Regions from separate parts of the Sporacetigenium sp. TC11 genome, predicted to be linked through region 3. Evidence: riboswitches for the same ligand, from Rfam matches in the RefSeq annotation. Region 3 holds a riboswitch; each other region holds the start of a gene.
The links. Region 3 has a riboswitch for glycine ahead of ACUSRV_RS03350 (ACT domain-containing protein). Riboswitches for the same ligand answer to the same signal wherever they lie in the genome.
Positions count from the first base shown of each region.

Region 1: another riboswitch for glycine. It lies ahead of ACUSRV_RS11990 (alanine/glycine:cation symporter family protein); the one in region 3 lies ahead of ACUSRV_RS03350 (ACT domain-containing protein).
Region 2: another riboswitch for glycine. It lies ahead of gcvT (glycine cleavage system aminomethyltransferase GcvT); the one in region 3 lies ahead of ACUSRV_RS03350 (ACT domain-containing protein).

Region 1 is NZ_JBYVNY010000008.1:44,732-50,938, forward strand. Features, by position in the region: gene ACUSRV_RS11965 (metallophosphoesterase family protein) at 1-323, shown strand, start outside; gene ACUSRV_RS11970 (ABC transporter substrate-binding protein) at 366-1,358, opposite strand; gene ACUSRV_RS11975 (ABC transporter permease) at 1,309-2,121, opposite strand; gene ACUSRV_RS11980 (ABC transporter ATP-binding protein) at 2,121-2,882, opposite strand; gene tenA (thiaminase II) at 2,883-3,551, opposite strand; TPP riboswitch at 3,643-3,743, opposite strand; glycine riboswitch at 3,980-4,068, shown strand; gene ACUSRV_RS11990 (alanine/glycine:cation symporter family protein) at 4,224-5,570, shown strand; gene ACUSRV_RS11995 (hypothetical protein) at 5,727-5,885, shown strand; gene ACUSRV_RS12000 (winged helix-turn-helix transcriptional regulator) at 5,980-6,207, opposite strand, start outside.
Region 2 is NZ_JBYVNY010000001.1:289,846-296,052, reverse strand. Features, by position in the region: gene ACUSRV_RS01425 (adenosylcobalamin-dependent ribonucleoside-diphosphate reductase) at 1-839, shown strand, start outside; gene ACUSRV_RS01420 (hypothetical protein) at 926-1,144, shown strand; gene ACUSRV_RS01415 (YmaF family protein) at 1,253-1,534, shown strand; gene ACUSRV_RS01410 (hypothetical protein) at 1,717-1,872, shown strand; gene lplA (lipoate--protein ligase) at 2,028-3,008, opposite strand; glycine riboswitch at 3,224-3,322, shown strand; glycine riboswitch at 3,326-3,407, shown strand; gene gcvT (glycine cleavage system aminomethyltransferase GcvT) at 3,471-4,577, shown strand; gene gcvH (glycine cleavage system protein GcvH) at 4,596-4,979, shown strand; gene gcvPA (aminomethyl-transferring glycine dehydrogenase subunit GcvPA) at 4,981-6,207, shown strand, end outside.
Region 3 is NZ_JBYVNY010000002.1:87,262-93,468, reverse strand. Features, by position in the region: gene ACUSRV_RS03360 (Lsa family ABC-F type ribosomal protection protein) at 1-1,119, opposite strand, end outside; gene ACUSRV_RS03355 (PFL family protein) at 1,917-3,275, opposite strand; gene ACUSRV_RS03350 (ACT domain-containing protein) at 3,294-3,566, opposite strand; glycine riboswitch at 3,745-3,835, opposite strand; glycine riboswitch at 4,096-4,186, opposite strand; gene ACUSRV_RS03345 (DUF2156 domain-containing protein) at 4,523-5,416, opposite strand; gene ACUSRV_RS03340 (hypothetical protein) at 5,567-5,830, opposite strand; gene ACUSRV_RS03335 (DNA polymerase Y family protein) at 5,847-6,207, opposite strand, start outside.

The DNA of each region.
Region 1 (6,207 bases), on a different contig from region 3:
GCAAAGATCCTTATCATAAAGTTGTACAGCCGTCCCTTGAAAACCTTAATAATCTTTTTGATGACTGTAGAGAAGATATTATATGTTTTGGACATCATCATCCTCTTCAATTTTTTAAAACTGAAGACAAAATTTATTTAAACCCAGGATCTTTAGGTTGTTATCATAAGCCCATAGCCCGCTATGCGGTTATATCCTTTGATAATACCAGTGTAGATGTTGCATTTAGAGAAGTAGAATATGATAATACTGAATTTCTTGAACACTTTAAAACCCTAGACATTCCAAATAAAGATTTTATCATGGATGGTTTTTATTTATAAATCAAAAATCCAGCAGTACTTAAACTGCTGGATTTCTATATATTACTTAAATAAATCTTTGCTATTAACTTCTTTCTTAAGTAAATTCTTTTCTCTTAACCACTTTACATTCTTAGTCCAATTTTCTTCATCTTGGCTTAAGAATTTACCACTTTTATTTTCCATAAGAGGCATTAATATTTCTAAGCTCTTCTTTTCTACTTCTGCATCAAGTGGGAAGTTTTCATTTTGAACATTTAACACTAAATCTAAAGCTTTTTCAGGATTATTTTGAGTATATTCAAATCCTTTTTTAGCAGCATCTAAGAAAGCTTGTATAGTTTCATTATTATTCTCAATTGCATCGTCACTAGCTATAAATGCTAACTCATAATTGTTAGGTACTCCATAATCTGCTGGATTAAAAGTATCTAATTGTATTCCCTCTTTTTCTAATAATATCTTTTCGTGGTTTATGTATCCGCCTATTATTCCATCAACCCTTTTAGTTTGAATAGCAGCCATTAATTCATAACCTACATCTACAAACTCTATTTTTGAAGGATTTCCACCAGATTCAGCAACCATTGCCTTTACTGTTTCCTTATCAATATCAAATGATGGATAACCTATTTTCTTTCCTTCTAAATCCTTTAATGTTTTAACTCCTACATCTTTACGAACCATAAGTTGATTTAATGAACTTCTAACTATTGCACCAACTGACTTAACTGGAATATCTTCCCCTTTAGCCAAAATAATTTGTTTTGGATAACTTATAGCTAAATCAGCTTGATTTGAAGCTACTAGTTTAATTCCATCTTCTGTACCTGATGGCGTAATTAAATTAACCTTTAACCCTGCTTCTTCAAAATAACCCTGATCTTGGGCAGCATATAAGAACGAATGAACCGCATTTGGATACCAATCTAGTAGAACATCTACTTCTTTTAAATTTTTTGTAGCTTTTGTTTCTTCCTTCTTAGAACATCCGCTTAAAACTAAGCTAAACATCATAACTATTACTAATAACATACTCACTCTTTTTGATTTCATGATTCTCCTCCTTAGTTTTTTTTCTATATTTTAATAAAATCCTTTCTAGTAAAAACCCTATTGAAAACAAAGTTAATCCTAAAAATGATAACACTAACACTCCTGCAAAAACTGAATCTGATTGTAACATTCCAGATGCTCTTTTTACATATATACCAAGTCCTTTTTCAGCTCCTAACCACTCTCCTATGGTAGCCCCTGCAACACTATATGTAGCAGCTATTTTTAAACTACTTAAGAAATTAGGCAGTACAGAATTCATATGTAATTTTAAAAATATCTGAAGTTTACTTCCTCCTAATGCTTTTAAAACATCTTCTAAATCTTTATCTACACTATTTAATCCATCTAGAGTACTTATAACTATAGGAAAGAAACAAAACAACACTACAACTGCCACCTTTGACCATATCGTATATCCAAACCACATAATCATAATAGGTGACAATGCTATCGTTGGAATTGTTTGAGAAAATATTATAATTGGGTATAATGTTTTTCCTACATTTTTCCAAAGATATATAGAAAGTGCACAAGATATACCTATAATTACTGATATACTAAGGCCTAATATTGCTTCACCTAAAGTTATTAATGAATGATTGTACAATAATTCTCTTTGGGTGAACAAAGCATCAGTGACTTTAGAAAACCTAGGCAAAATATACTTTGGTATATTAAAATATGGTATTAAAAACTCCCAAGCTAAGAAAATAAATATTAAAAATGTTATGGGGAATATATAATCCTTAAATTTCTTCATTATATCCTCCCCCCTTTACCATCTATCTCATCGAGAATATTTAAAATATCCCTTTTTAGCTCTATAAATTCACTAGAAAGTGTTGTTTCATAGTTTCTAGGTCTTCTAAAATTAACGTCTATAGACTTTAAATTTTTATATGGTATTTGTGTGCAAATTAGTATTCTATCAGATAAAAGCAATGCCTCATCAATATCGTGAGTTATCATAAATACTGTATTTTTTTGTTTTTGGCAAAGATCTAATAACCATGTTTGCATCTTTCTCCTAGTCAATGCATCTAAAGAAGAAAATGGCTCATCTAATAAAAGTATTGAAGGATTATTTACTATAGCCCTTAAAAAAGAAGCTCTTTGCCTCATACCCCCTGATAATTCATGAGGGTATGATTTTTCAGTACCTTTAAGTCCAAAGTCTTCAAAGTATGTAGCTGCTATTTTTCTAGATTCTTTTTTACTATGACCATTTAATTCAAGTCCAACAGCTGTATTGTCGAGGATATTTCTCCAAGGCATTAATGAATCATTTTGGGGCATATATCCTATAACATTTTTATTATATTCCTTTGCTATTTTGACAGTGCCTGTTTGTGGTTTTAGTAGCCCTAAAATCAACCTAAAAAGAGTACTTTTCCCTGTTCCACTAGGTGCAATTATTGTAATAAATTCATTTTTGTCTATGCTAAAGGATAAATCATCGATTATAAGTTTTCCTGAATCTTTATACCTAAATGATAAATTATTAATTTCTAGTGCTTTCATCTAAATAACCCAACTTTCTTTTTTATAACACCCATCCCAAAACATGTACTCATATTTTGAAGAAAGGACAAAGAGATTTTCTAATTTTTGAAGTTCTCTCTCTGGAAGACCTTCAGCAAGTCTGTCCATTAATTTTATACACCAATCATTTTCCTTATTGTATTCTTCATCTGCATAAGTAAGTATCCACTCTTTATAAAGAGGGTGCTCTAATGCCTTTTTATCTTTAGCTAAAGTATTACCAATAAACGCATAACTCCACATACAAGGAAGTAGTACTGCCACTAATTCTGCTAATGATCCTTGATTAGATATTTGAAGCATAAACTTAGTGTATGATAAGTTATTTGCATTTGGTTTTGTACCTTCAAGTTCTTCTTTAGTTACTCCAAACTTCTTTGCAAATTCAATATGTGAATCCATTTCAATATTTACTATAGCATTTGCACATCTAGAAAAAGCTTTCATATCTTCTAAATTATCTGCTTTAACCATTCCTAATGCGAAAATTTTTATGTAATCTATTAAATAAACATAGTCTTGTTTAACGTAAAAACAAAACTTTTCTTCTTCCAAAGTGCCTTGACTGAGTTCTTTAAGGAAAGGATGCTCTAGGTAAGCTTCCCAAATTGGTTTAGCTTTTGATAATAATCTTTGTGAAAATTGCATAAAAAAACTCCTTTCAAACAGTATTTAACATACCATCGAAAGGAGTTGATAATTCAATAATTATAAATCTATATAAACTAGATTTAACTTATGTATTATACTACAACTTCCCTTCGCTGGCATTATCCAGTGCAGGTTCAAAGGGTCTGAATAAAATTCATCTCAGCCATAACGGCTCCCCTAGTACATATCTAAATTTTATACTTTAAATAAAATAATGTCAATGATTAGTAGAATTCTGTCGATATATTATTTGTATAAAAATCAAAATATTTAGTTGACATTTATCATAGTATGCTTTAATATAATCTAAAATAATGCTAATAACAAATCAATACCCGATTGAAGCTTTATAGAAGAGTTGTCAAATTTGACACACCGAAGGAATAACACTCTCAGGTACTTTTATAAAAGTAGGACTGTAAAGCTTAGGGAACTCTGGAGAGACCCATTATGGGCGCCGAAGGGGCAAGGCAATTTAGCTCAATCTCTCAGGCAAAAGGACAGGGATCACATACTATATACTTAGTACTTTTTTGAGTACCTTTTTATAGTTGTCATTTATCCAGAGCTGAATCTATATTAGATTTAGCTCTTTTTAATTCTCCTGTCAATTAATTCATTTTTCTCTGTTGATTTATTAAAGCAAATAATTTTAAGGAGTGTATTTTTATGAATTTAATTGATGTTTTAAACCAAATGGACACTTTCATATGGGGTCCACCTTTACTTTTACTATTAGTAGGTACTGGTATCTTATTTTCTTTTAAGCTTGGATTTTTGCAAATTACTAAACTCCCTACTGCTCTAAGGTTGATTTTTAAAGCTGAAAACAATGGTAGTGGTGATATTTCTAGCTTTGGTGCTTTATGTACAGCTCTTGCTGCTACTGTTGGTACAGGAAATATAGTTGGTGTTGCTACTGCTATAAAAGTGGGAGGTCCTGGCGCATTATTTTGGATGTGGGTTGCTGCATTCTTTGGTATGGCTACTAAATATGCTGAAGGTGTTCTTGCTATAAAGTATAGAACTAAAGATGAAAACGGGCAAATATCTGGTGGACCAATGTATTACATAGTAAACGGTATGGGTAATAAATACAAACCTCTTGCAATTTTCTTTGCTATAAGTGGTGTGTTAGTTGCACTTTTAGGTATTGGTACTTTTACTCAAGTTAATTCTATAACTGATGCCATTAACGGAAGTTTTGGAATTGACCCTAGAATGACTGGAATTGCCTTGGCTTTAATTGTTGCTTTAATTATATTTGGAGGACTTAAAAATATATCTAATGTTTCAACTGCGTTAGTTCCTTTTATGTCAGTTCTTTATATATTAATATGTTTATTAATTCTAGCAAGTTCATTTGATAAAATACCATCTGCTTTTATGTTGATAATCAAAAGTGCTTTTACTCCGGTTTCTGCATTTGGTGGATTTATGGGAGCTAGTGTTTCTATGGCTATTAGAAATGGTATTGCTCGTGGTGTATTTTCTAATGAATCAGGACTTGGTAGTGCACCTATTGCTGCAGCTGCTGCTAAAACTGAGTGGCCTGCTGAACAAGGTCTTATTTCTATGACTGGTACTTTTATAGATACTTTAATTATTTGTTCTCTTACTGGTTTTTCACTTATATTGTCCGGTGTTTGGCAAGGAGATTTAAATGGTGCTATTATGACTCAAAGTGCTTTTGAAAGTGTACTTCCTGGTATCGGACCTTTATTTTTAACAATTAGTTTAACCTTATTTGCTTTTACTACCATACTAGGGTGGAGTTATTATGGTGAAAGATGTTTTGAGTTTTTATTTGGTACTAAAGGCATAAATGGTTATAGAGTTGTCTTTGTTTTTATGGTACTTCTTGGATCATTTTTAAAGTTAGAAGTAGTTTGGATAATTGCCGATATTGTAAATGGTCTTATGGCTATTCCTAACTTAATTGCTCTACTTTACCTTATGCCTGTGGTTGTTTATGAAACTAAGATTTATATGGATCATTTAAAATCTAATAAATAAAATCATTTGTATTTTAATTCTCATCAATAAAATACAAAATAAGTATTGCAAATATAACTAAATATAAACTTAATAGTTAAAAAATAACTAGACTTTTTATATATGGATATAGACAAAATAATATTGACTTTAAAATAATAAATAAGGAGTGATACTATGTTTAAAATGACAAATTTAAAATCTGATGAGTTAAAAGCAGTACAAGAATTAGAACAACAGTTAAAAAGTAGATTAGGTGAAGATATTGCATTAATCGCTTGGAAAGACGAAGATAAAGATAAAACTAAAGATACTCATAAAGAATCTCATATGTAAAAGATGTAAATTAAAATTGTGATTTTTAGTTATTTTATAAAAGTGGTGAGACTCAAATCTCACCACTTTGTATTTTATTTATATACCTTTAAACTTAGAGAGTTGATTCTAATTCTAACTTTTCTTTATCAAAAGTGTCTATTTGCTTATTTCTCATAGTTTTACCCCATCTTGCTAATGATTCAAGTGCAGGTATTAAGTCTTTACCATCTTCTGACAATGAGTATTCTACCCTTGGTGGTATCTCCATATACTGCTTTCGATTAACAAGGCCATAGATTTCCATTTCTTTTAAACATTGGGATAACATCATATTTGTTAT
Region 2 (6,207 bases), on a different contig from region 3:
GAATAGCGGACATGCTTATAAAACTAAACATAAGATATGGATGTGATGAATCTATAAAGCTTTGCGAAGATATAGCAAACACTATGTTAAATTGTGCACTTAAGCAATCTGCATTGCTTGCAAAGGATTTTGGACCTTTTGAAAAATATAATGAAGAAGCTATATTTAACTCTCCATTTTTTATTCAAAATATAGAGCCAAAGGTAAAAGCTTTAGTTAAAAGATATGGAATTAGAAATTCACAACTACTTACAATACCACCAACAGGGTCTATATCTACTATGCTAGGTATAAGTGGAGGAATAGAACCAATTTATAACTTATCTTATGTAAGAAAAACTGAAAGTCTACATGATGAGGATGTTTATTATAAGGTATATACTCCTGTGGTTAAAGAGTATATGGATTTACATGGAATAAGTGATGAAGATAAATTGCCTAATATATTTGTGACATCAATGAACCTAGATTATAAAGATAGAATAAGAATGCAAAAAGCATGGCAAAAATATATAGATGCATCTATATCATCTACAATAAATATTCCTTATGAATTCCCTGTTCAAGGTGTATATGATATCTATATGAATGCATGGGAAAGTGGATTAAAAGGAGTTACTATATATAGAGATGGTTGTCAAAGAAGTGGTGTTCTTATAAATGAAAAATCTAAAAAAGAAGTAACTGTAGAAACATTAGATAAAAATAAAGAAATAACTATAACAGTAGACTATAACGAAAAGATACCATTTAAATGCCCAGAATGTGGATTTGAAGGTATAACTGCTACAGGTGGTTGTACATTATGCCCAGAATGTGGTTATAGTGGATGTAATTAGTATTAAATTACATTAACATACTAGCAAATAATAATTATTTATATGGTGATAATAATTTATGAATAATACAAAAGGAGGAATTATAAATGAAAGATAAGAGCCATATAGATAAAAGTAAATTAGATAAAGTTCCAGCAGGTCATCCATTTGAGTATAGGGACATTGTAAGTGAGGATCTTCCAATGAGTGAACATACTATAGATGGTCGTAGATTCAAAAATGAAGTGCAAAATGGAGAATATAAAAACGTTGAAATTGATGATGAAAATCCAGGTAATAGGATATTGTATAGAAAATTAAAATAAAATTTTTAAAAACCTTGTTAATAAAGTTAGCAGGGTTTTTTTATTGTAACATATATTAATTAATTTTCATATCTTATACTAGCTTATCCAAGAAGGGGGTGACTCTATATGAGATATCACAATCACTATTATGAAGGTATGACAACATTGGATGATGGTCATATTCATTATTATCAAGGAATGACTTCATCAGCACCAAGCGGAATACCCCATGTTCACTATATAGAGGGCGTAACAACTTATAATGATGGACATACTCATTGTTATAAAGTAACAACTGGACCAGATATTCCTACTCCTGATGGAGGTCATACTCATTATATCTACGGTCCAACAGAAGTTAAAGAAAAGCATATACATTATATTATAAACTATACGAGTATTAACTAAAATATAAAAATATAGAGGATAATATAAAACTCTAGCAAAATATTGCTAGAGTTTTTTGTTTTAAATAAAAAATAAATGTCGTAAAAAATTTTCAAATAAATGTATAACATTATGCCATAAAATCATATAATAACTTAAACCAAAAAGCAATAAAATAAAAAAATTTAAAAGGAGTGGTTACTATGGCACCATTTGTAAACAGTATAGCAAAATCAGAAACTAGAGGTTCAAAATGTTCTGTATGTGGTAATGAAGTTAAGGAAAATGAATTTTCAGTAACTTATGACAAGGAAAATTCAAGTTTAGTATGTATATGTAAAGAATGTGAAGAGGTATAAAAATGGAAATCGACATTAGCGACATTAAAAGATTAGATAATACTTAAAAGAGCCCTCTGAATATATAAGAGAAGGCTCTTTTTAAATTTTCAACTTATAAATTTGAGCAAGGTCCCTGTTTTTCAAGGTCGTTGGCGACATGAGTGAAGCGAATTTTATATTAATCCATTAATAAGGTCTTCTATTTTGGCACCAGCCATATAGTCACTAACATCTACCTTTGACAATACCTCATTTATTTCTTTTTCATTATGTCTTATTCCTATTAGTAAATTTTCAATGTCAGAAAGATCAGATTTTCCAAAAAAATCTCCACATATTTTTAAATCAGTTATTACTCCCTTTTCAACATTTAAATAAAATTCTACATTTCCGCCTACATACTTTAACTCGTTAACCAAAGTATATTTAGGTGAGCTTCCAAAATTCCATTCCCAAGTGTTGTACTTCTCGTCATATAATTTTTTTATATTGTTCAAATCTTCTTCTGAGAATTTATAAATCTTATAATCAGTGTTTGTTTGAGAAATGTGTTTCATAATCATATCTTTAAATTCTAATATAGTTAAAGGATTTTTTAGATGTTCGCTAATATTTGTCACCCTACTTGCTACTGATTTTACACCTTTACCTTCAAATTTAGAAGGTTTTACTTTTAGAGCAGAAGAAATATCTGTTATTACTGAAGTAAATAATAAAGTACCATGATGCATAACTTTATTTTTATAATTGCATTGAGCATTTCCAGAGAACTTTCTTCCATCTATTGTTAAATCATTTCGTCCAGAAAACTCTGCGTCTACAGATAATTCTTTTAGTATATCTATTATAGGTTGAGTAAACTTTCTGAAATTATTAAAACTTTTAGCATCATCTGTTGATATGAAGGTAAAGTTTAAATTTCCTAAGTCGTGAAATACAGCCCCTCCACCTGTTAGCCTTCGAACTACTGGTATAGACTTTTCCTTAACATAATCATAATTTATTTCTGATAATGTGTTTTGATTTTTACCTACTATAATTGAAGGTTCATTTCTCCAAAGCATAAAAACATCTTCACTAAAGTTTTTTAGTATGTATTCCTCAGCTGCTAAATTAAAATTAGGGTTTGTGAGATTATTATCAATGAATAGCATGTTTATCCCCCTTGATTATTTATTTTATTAATTCTAAGAAAATACTATCAGATATATTATTAGAATTCAACAGTATATTGTGAACACTTATAAGATTTCAGCATATATAATAATTAGGATTACACTTGTTAAGATATTAATTAGAGTATAATAGTATGAAAATTATAGTATAATTGAATTGTAAAAGGAAAATTTTAGGAACTTAATATTATCAGGTGACATTAACGGGAGATATCCATTTGGATAGCCGAAGAAGCAATAAATTAATGCCGATTAATTTAGAATCTTTCAGGCAAAAGGACCGTTAATTGATGATACTCTGGAAAGTCCCATTAGGGCGCCGAAGAAGAAAAGTAGACTTTTTAAGTTTTACTAAAGCTTTCAGGTAAATATACAGAGATATGAAGGCATATATTATTTATGCTTTCATATCTCTTTTTATTTTATAAAGGGGGTGTATATATGGATAATGGAAAAAAAACTAAACTATATGATGCTCATAAGAGACATGGGGGAAAGGTTATAGAATTTGCTGGATGGCTAATGCCAGTACAGTATGAGGGTATTATTGAAGAGCATGAAGCTGTAAGAAACAATGCTGGATTATTTGATGTATCACATATGGGAGAGGTAGAGGTAAAGGGCAAAGATGCATTTAGATATGTTCAAAACTTAGTTACAAATGATGTAAGCATACTTTTGGATAATCAGGTTATATATACATTTATGTGTTATGAAGACGGGGGAATAGTCGACGACCTTTTAGTTTATAAATTCGACGAAGAACATTACTATTTAGTTATTAACGCTGGCAATATAGAAAAAGATTTTGATTGGATGATAGAAAATAAAGGATGTTATGAAGTTGAGATTTTAAATATATCTAGTGAAGTTTCTGAAGTTGCAATACAGGGGCCAAAAGCTCAGGAAATACTTCAAAATTTAACAGATTTGAATTTAGATGAAATAGAATTTTTTTACTGTAAAAGAGGTGTATTAATAAACGGGATTAAATGTCTTGTTTCAAGAACAGGTTATACAGGAGAAGATGGTTTTGAAATTTATACTGAAAATCAGCACATTGAAAAAATCTGGGATAGTATATTACAAGCAGGGAAATCTTGTGGTATTAAGCCAGCTGGATTAGGCTGTAGGGATACATTGAGATTTGAAGCAGCTCTACCTTTATACGGAAATGAAATTTCTAAGGATATAACACCGTTAGAAGCAGGATTGGGGTATTTTGTAAAACTAGATAAAGATAGTTTTGTAGGTAGAGAAGCTCTTCTAAAACAAAAGGCAGAGGGTTTAAAAAGAAAGCTTGTTGGTTTTGAATTAAAGGGAAGAGGCATTCCAAGACATGGTTATGCAGTCGAAGTTAATGGTGATAATATTGGATTTGTAACAACTGGTTATTTTTCACCAACTCTTAAAAAGAATATAGGCTTAGCTATTATAGATTCTAAATATACTGGTTTTGGAACAGAAATAAATATTTTAATTAGAAATAAACCTGTAAAAGCAGAAGTTATTAATAAAAAGTTTTATAACAAAAACTATAAAAAATAAACTATGGGGGTATTTATTATGAAAGTTTTAAAGGGGTTACTTTATAGTAAGGATCATGAATGGGTAAAGGTAGATGGGGATAAAGCTTATATTGGAATTACTGATTTTGCTCAACATGCCTTAGGAAGTATTGTTTATGTTGAATTACCTGAAGTAGACACAGAGTTAAGTGCTGAAGACATATTTGGTGCTGTAGAGTCAGTTAAGGCAGCGTCTGATTTATTTATTCCACTTGATGGCAAGGTAGTTGAAGTAAACGAAGTCATAGTTGACAATCCAGAGTTATTAAATGAAGATGCTTTTGAAAATTGGATGATTGTTCTTGAAATATATGATAAATCTCAGCTGGAGGATTTATTGTCAGCTGAACAATATGAAGAGTTCTGCGTTAAGGAGGCATAATATGTTTCCTTATATACCTAATACTGATTTAGAGCAAAAAAAGATGCTTGAAATTATCGGAATAAGCACTGTTGAAGAATTGTTTAAGGATATACCTGATAACTTACAGTTGAATAGAAGACTTAATCTTAATGAACCTATGTCAGAACTTGAGGTAAGTAAGGAATTAAAAAATATTTCAGAGAAAAATCTAAGCAATGAAGATTTAGTTTGCTTTCTTGGAGCAGGTGCGTATGACCATTATATTCCTTCGGTTATAAGTCATATTACATCTAGATCAGAATTTTATACTGCATATACTCCTTATCAGCCAGAAATAAGTCAAGGAACTCTTCAAGTAATTTTTGAGTATCAAACAATGATTGCAGAGCTTACAGGCATGGAGGTCTCGAATGCTTCTATGTATGACGGTGCTACAGCTTGCGCTGAGGCTGCTATGATTTCTATGGGAAGCACTAAGAGAAAAAACATAGTGGTTTCTAAAACTGTAAATCCTGACACTAGAAAGGTATTAGAAGCCTACATGAAATTTCATGGAGGGGTAATCAAAGAGGTAGATTTCAAGGATGGAGAAACAGATATAGAAAATTTGAATAAATTAGTAGATAAAAATACTGCTGCAGTTATAGTTCAAAATCCAAACTTTTTTGGAGTAGTAGAAGATTTAAGTGAAGTTGAAAAAATAACTCACTCAAATAAGGCATTGTTAATAATGAGTGTAGATCCAATATCTTTAGGTGTTTTAAAAACCCCTGGAGAAATCGGAGCAGATATTGCTGTAGGTGAAGGGCAATCCCTAGGAAATGCTATGAATTTTGGAGGACCATATTTAGGATTTATGGCATCTACTTCAAAACTTATGAGAAAAATGCCAGGAAGGATTATAGGGCAGACAGAGGATATCGATGGAAAGCGAGCTTTTGCTCTAACTCTTCAAGCAAGAGAACAACATATAAGAAGAGAAAAGGCAACGTCAAATATATGCTCAAATCAGTCATTAAATGCTCTTGCAGCTGCTGTTTATATGTCTGTTATGGGTAAAGAAGGTATTAAAGAAGTAGCTCAGCAATGTATGAAAAAATCTCACTATGCTTACAATGAATTAATAAAATCTGGAAAATGTAAGCCTGTTTTCAATAAACCATTTTTCAAGGAATTTGCAGTAGAATCTATAGTAGATCCAAATATAGTTAATGATGAGCTTTTAAAGGAAGGTATTTTAGGTGGA
Region 3 (6,207 bases):
TATTAACTGATTATTATTTCTCACAATTCCATTATGAGGAATATCTTGCCCATAAATCAATTTCAAAATACTTGATTTTCCACTACCATTCTTTCCCTGAATAGCAATTCTATCCCCTTGTTCTATAGTAAAGTTCACACCTTTACAAATACTTCTATCATCATAATAAATTGAAACATCCATAATATCCACAATCTTATTATGATGAAAAGTAAGCGGTACTATTTCTAACCTTTCCTTACTTTCAATGTTTTTAAGCAGTTTTGATTTTTTCTCAATCATGTTTTGTTGTCTTGATTCTATATTCTTAGCACGTTTCATCATTTTTGCCGCTTTGTGTCCAACATACCCTTTATCTAATTTACTCCCCGAATTAGTAGTTCCATTCTTGCTACTTTCCACACTATCTGACCATGCAGATGTACGTTTCACCGAAGACGAAAGTCGGCTTATATCCTTTTTCAGTTTTTCGTTTTCTGCAAGTTCAAAACCATCTTGTAACTCTTTGTTTCTCCACCATGAAGAAAAATTTCCTTTTTGTATTTCAATATTAGTTTTATTAATGGCCAAAATATGATCAACACAATTGTCTAGAAAAAGTCTATCATGAGATATCAAAATAAATCCTTTCTTTTTTCTCAAGTAATTACTAAGTTTTTTTCTAGCTTCAACGTCCAAGTGATTTGTAGGCTCATCAATAAGTAAGAATGAGTTCTCCTTCAAAAACAAAGCAGCAAGTAATGCTTTGGTCTGCTCACCTTTTGATAGTGTATAAAACTGTCTGTATAAAACATCATCGTCTACATCCAACAACGATAATTCTTTCATTATTTCCCAATCCATTGAATTTGGACTGATTTCCCTTATTATATCTATTGTGAATAATTCTTGTTCCTGCACCTCATAAGGAAAATATTCAAAAGTTACATTAGCAGAAATATTTCCTTTATATTCGTATTTCCCAAGTAAAATATTTAGAAAAGTAGTTTTTCCTCTTCCATTTCTTCCTGTAAAACCAAGTTTCCAATCTGTATCAATTTGAAAACTCACATTTTCAAAAATAGTATCATAGCAGCCTTCATAAGCAAAGGTTAAGTTTGTAATATTTATTAAAGACATATTTTTGTCCTCCCTTGTAATTTAATAGTACAAATAACAAAGTCGGAACGATTGGCGACTAGTATTACTCCATACAAATGTCGCCTGCAGTATCCGGCTCTGTATGGAGATTATCATGTGTTATCACAGTGTCTTTATTATTCATCATATTATCCCTCCTTCATATTATCATTGTTTGTAAAAAAATAAGAGCCGCAAGAAATTTTCATTCTTACAGCTCATAAATATACATAGTTAAACTAATAATTATAGCATAACACAGGAATATATATTAAGAGAAAGAAGAACAACTTTCTTGCATAAGTACAACAAAACAAGCAAAACATATCTGCTTTCCGTTCTGTCATATTGTACTTTAAAAATTAGCAAGAAAATTGAATCATCTTTTCACCTCAAATCTCAAATATTTTCTATACTATAACACTATACGTCGGAAAAATCAACAACGCGTAAATCATGAAATGTTAATAATTCCCTCAAACTAATAAATTTATATTTTTAGCTATGTTTTAATATATTTTTGAAAGTAAATATATAAAGATTACGCAATACTTTTCTCTTACAATTCCTTGATTCTATACTCAACTGAGTTTGCACTTACTTTAAAATAAACCATATAAAATTAAGATTAATATAGAATAAATAGCGGATTTAAACTTTTTCTTACTCATATCGTCCCCCTGATTATATGCAATTTAGGTACTCAATATTATAATAAAAAATCTTACATCTAAGAATACAGGATACTATACAAAAGGTGCAAGGCATATGCCTTGCACCTTCGTTACTTCTTCTTTCTAATTCTTAAAACTGTGAACTGGAGCTGGAATTCTTCCTCCACGATTTATAAAATCCGTACTTGAAAATTTACTTACTGCCATAAGAGGAGCTCTACCAAGTAAGCCTCCAAATTCTACCTGGTCTCCAAGGTTTTTGCCATAAACAGGAATTATTCTTACTCCTGTAGTTTTATTATTTATAACCCCAATAGCAGCTTCATCTGCAATGATTGCAGATATTGTTTCTGCTGGTGTATCTCCTGGAATGGCTATCATATCAAGACCTACTGAGCATACACATGTCATAGCCTCTAATTTTTCTATATTCAAAGAACCAACAGATACAGCGTTAATCATTCCCTCATCTTCACTTACAGGAATAAATGCACCACTAAGTCCTCCTACATGGTAAGCGGCCATAATACCACCTTTTTTAACAGCATCATTTAAAAGTGCTAAGGCAGCAGTAGTTCCATGACAACCACAGCTTTCAAGTCCTATTTCTTCTAAAATTCTTGCCACGCTATCCCCTATAGCTGGAGTTGGTGCAAGAGATAAATCTACAGTTCCAAATGGCACTCCCAACTTTTCTGAAGCTTCAGTGGCAATAAGTTGTCCAACTCTTGTTATCTTAAAAGCGGTCTTCTTTATAGTTTCTGCCAAAACATCAAAGCTTTGTCCTCTAACATTCTCAAGAGCAGACTTTACAACCCCTGGTCCACTTATTCCAACGCTTATAACACATTCAGCTTCTCCTACTCCATGGAAAGCACCTGCCATAAATGGATTATCATCTACTGCATTAGCAAAGACAACCAATTTGGCACAACCTATACTCTCACTTTCCTTTGTAAGATAAGCTGTTTTCTTTATAATATGTCCTAAATCACGCACAGCGTCCATATTTATTCCCGATTTTGTACATCCAACGTTAATAGATGCGCAAACTTTATTAGTAACAGCTAATGCCTCTGGTAAAGAGTTTATAAGTATTTTATCTCCCTTTGAATATCCTTTTTGTACAAGAGCTGAAAAACCACCAATAAAATTTACTCCAACAGCATCAGCTGCCTTATCAAGGGTTTTAGCAAATTCAACATAATCAGTATCACTACTTGACTGTGCAATTAAAGAAATAGGTGTAACAGAAATTCTCTTGTTTATTATAGGTATTCCATATTTAGCTTCAAGCTCATCTCCCACTTTAACTAGATTTTTTGCATATTTAGTAATTTTATCATAAATTTGTTGTCTGGCTTTGTCTCCATCACTATCACAGCAATCTAAAAGAGATATTCCCATTGTAATAGTTCTTATATCAAGATTTTCTTCTTCTATCATGTTTATTGTTTCCATTATATTTTCGTAATTAATCATATTCTCCATCCCCCTATTCTATATTTTGTGCATTGAATTAAATATATCTTCATGTTGAATTTTAACAGTAACTCCTAATTCATTTCCTGTATCTATTAGAGTATCTTTTAATTCACCAAAACCTATTTTCATATCCGTTACATCTGTAGCCATGATCATGGTAAAATAATTTTTTTCTAAACGAATTTGACCAATATCCAGGATACTAACATTAGTTTCATTAAGTATAGATGTTATTCCTGTAATAATGCCATCCGCATTACTTCCAACTACTGTTATAAATGCTTTCATTTTAACCATCTCTCCTCAATTAAGTATTTTTTAAAGCAAATACTTCTTTTATTTAAAAATAAAAGAGACCAAATTTTAAAATTTAGTCTCTGAAGATCAGGATCTTAATATCAAAAAGAAATGAAAAATTTTACTCGCTAAGAATTAAAAATATATAGCGTTCATTTATGCTTTTCATATTAAATCCTCTGTCCTTTTACCTGAGAGTTTCACCAGTTTTACTGGCTTGCCCCTTCGGTGCCCTTTTGAGTCTCTCCAGAGTTTCGTCCAATAACGGTCTACTAAATATCCCGTTATCTTCACCCGAATATATTAATTTTAATTTTAAAAACTACTATTATAAATGTCTAGCTATAATCACCTCTCCTTAGTTGAATAATTTTTTAAATAAATGCTTTTTTATTTAAAAATAAAAGAGACTAAATTTAAAAATTTAGTCTCTGAAGATCAGGATTTTAATATTAAAAAGAAATGAAAAATTTTACTCGCTAAGAATTAAAAATATGTAGCGTTCATTTATGCTTTTCATATTAAATCCTCTGTCCTTTTACCTGAGAGTTTCACCAGTTTTGCTGGTTTGCCCCTTCGGTGCTCTTTTGAGTCTCTCCAGAGTTTCGTCCAATAACGGTTTATTAAATATCCCGTTATCTTCAACCGAATATATTAAATTCGTATATTAAATTATATCAAATAATTTAATGTTTTAAATTATAGCACATTTCTTTTTTGTATACAAATAAAATTTTATTTTTAGCTATGTTTTAAATCTTTGAGTAAAATGTAAATACTTAAGACCTCTTCCATAGTCTTTAATATACCATTTCTCATTGATTTCTCCTAATTTTATCTATTTTTTAAATAACTAAAAACCGAGGATTATTTCCCTCGGTTCACACTTTTTTATTTTAAAATTAAGTTTTATTATGACAAGTAACCACTATTTTGTACTATAGCACCTATAAATTCACGCAATACTTTTCTTCCAGTTTTATTGGATAATAGGATTTTTTTGCTTTTCTTAAACCTTCAATACCCAAATCCTGTTCTCTGTTAATGTACTCTACCTCATTCAAATACCGTTCCACAAATGTTTTGTTAGTAAAGGCATATATCCCTCTTATATCTTTTATTCCCTTTTCAAAATGAACTATAGCCATATTATTATTTACAATTTCACCTACAGTGAAGGTGGATATTTTATTATCAACATAAACTGCCATACCTTTTAAATTTAATTCAGCAGCATTATGTAAAACTTCCATAATACCTTCTAGTTCATAAGTTAAAAATTTATCCCCATTGTAGTTATCATTATACCATTGGTGAGTTAACTTAATGCAATCTTCCATTACTCCTATTTCATAAAGATCCTTTACAGTATACTCATAGTTTTTTACAAAGTAGTTATAATGATTTTTTTTCCTATGGAGCTTATTTCCAGATAAGCTAACTAGCTTTTCCTTTAAATATATATAATCAAAATTATCTATATCTTCTTCTATATGAGCCATATCTCCATATATATATTTAAGATCTTCCAGGAATGAATTTTCTACATCTTTGAATAAATAATCCATATTATTTTCTTTTTTGTATTCCTTTAGATCTTGAATTATGTTTTTTAGATTTTCCATTTTATATCCAATAGGCTGCATAAAGTAATATTTTTCTTTAAAGTCCTTCTGCTTTATTATAAGTACACCTTCATGTATAGTATATTGGACATCACAAGCTTTTCTCCAAGCAAGTAACGTTGTAAAAGAATATTCGCTAGTAGTAAACGTATAATTCCCCAAGTACTTTTCAAGTATTGGCTTGTCATCAATAGTTAATTTTTTGAATGTGAGCATAAACACTCTCCTTGTAAAAAATGCATTAGTGTAGTTACAATTATAAAAATTAAGTTTAGTAATAACAAGTACGCACTATTTTGTACCATAGTATCCGAAAGGATACTGTAGATTACAAAATCAAATTATCATAGGAGGCTGTTTTTATTACTAAATTTTATATAACATCCATTTACAAGTTCTAAGATCATACTTAATTTCAAACTGCTTTTCTACATCGTCAATTAAACTTTGACATTTGAAAACTAACATTGAGTTGCCTGCTAATTTTTCACGTTCTTTAATAATAACATTATCTACTCTTACCACTTTTCCACTATTATCTTCTCCTTCAATCCTAAATCTCAAAGGTTTTATATCACCCTTATTGTTTGTATATGAAATGACCTCAATTGGCTTTGCTATAACTTTCATAATAATTCCCCTTTTTTTATAATATAGAACTCATCAAAGGATGGTCTTCATCCCCCGAACCACCACTCATAGAACTTAATCCTGAATGTAGAAAGCATGACCTAAAAACAGATTTATGACCATACTTTACCCTTATGTCATCAATTACTTTATTTAATTTATTGTCTTTATCGTAGTCAAAAGTATCTAATAATGAGTACTGATGAAAATCATTTGAACAAAAATCAGTTACATGTATACCTAAATGCCTTATTTTATTTCCATTCCATAAATTATCAAATAAATAGCAAGCTACCTCATATATTTTTCTTGTAGAGTCTGTAGCTGTGCTTAATTTCTTTTGACGAGAACATGAAATTAGATCATTCCCTCTTATA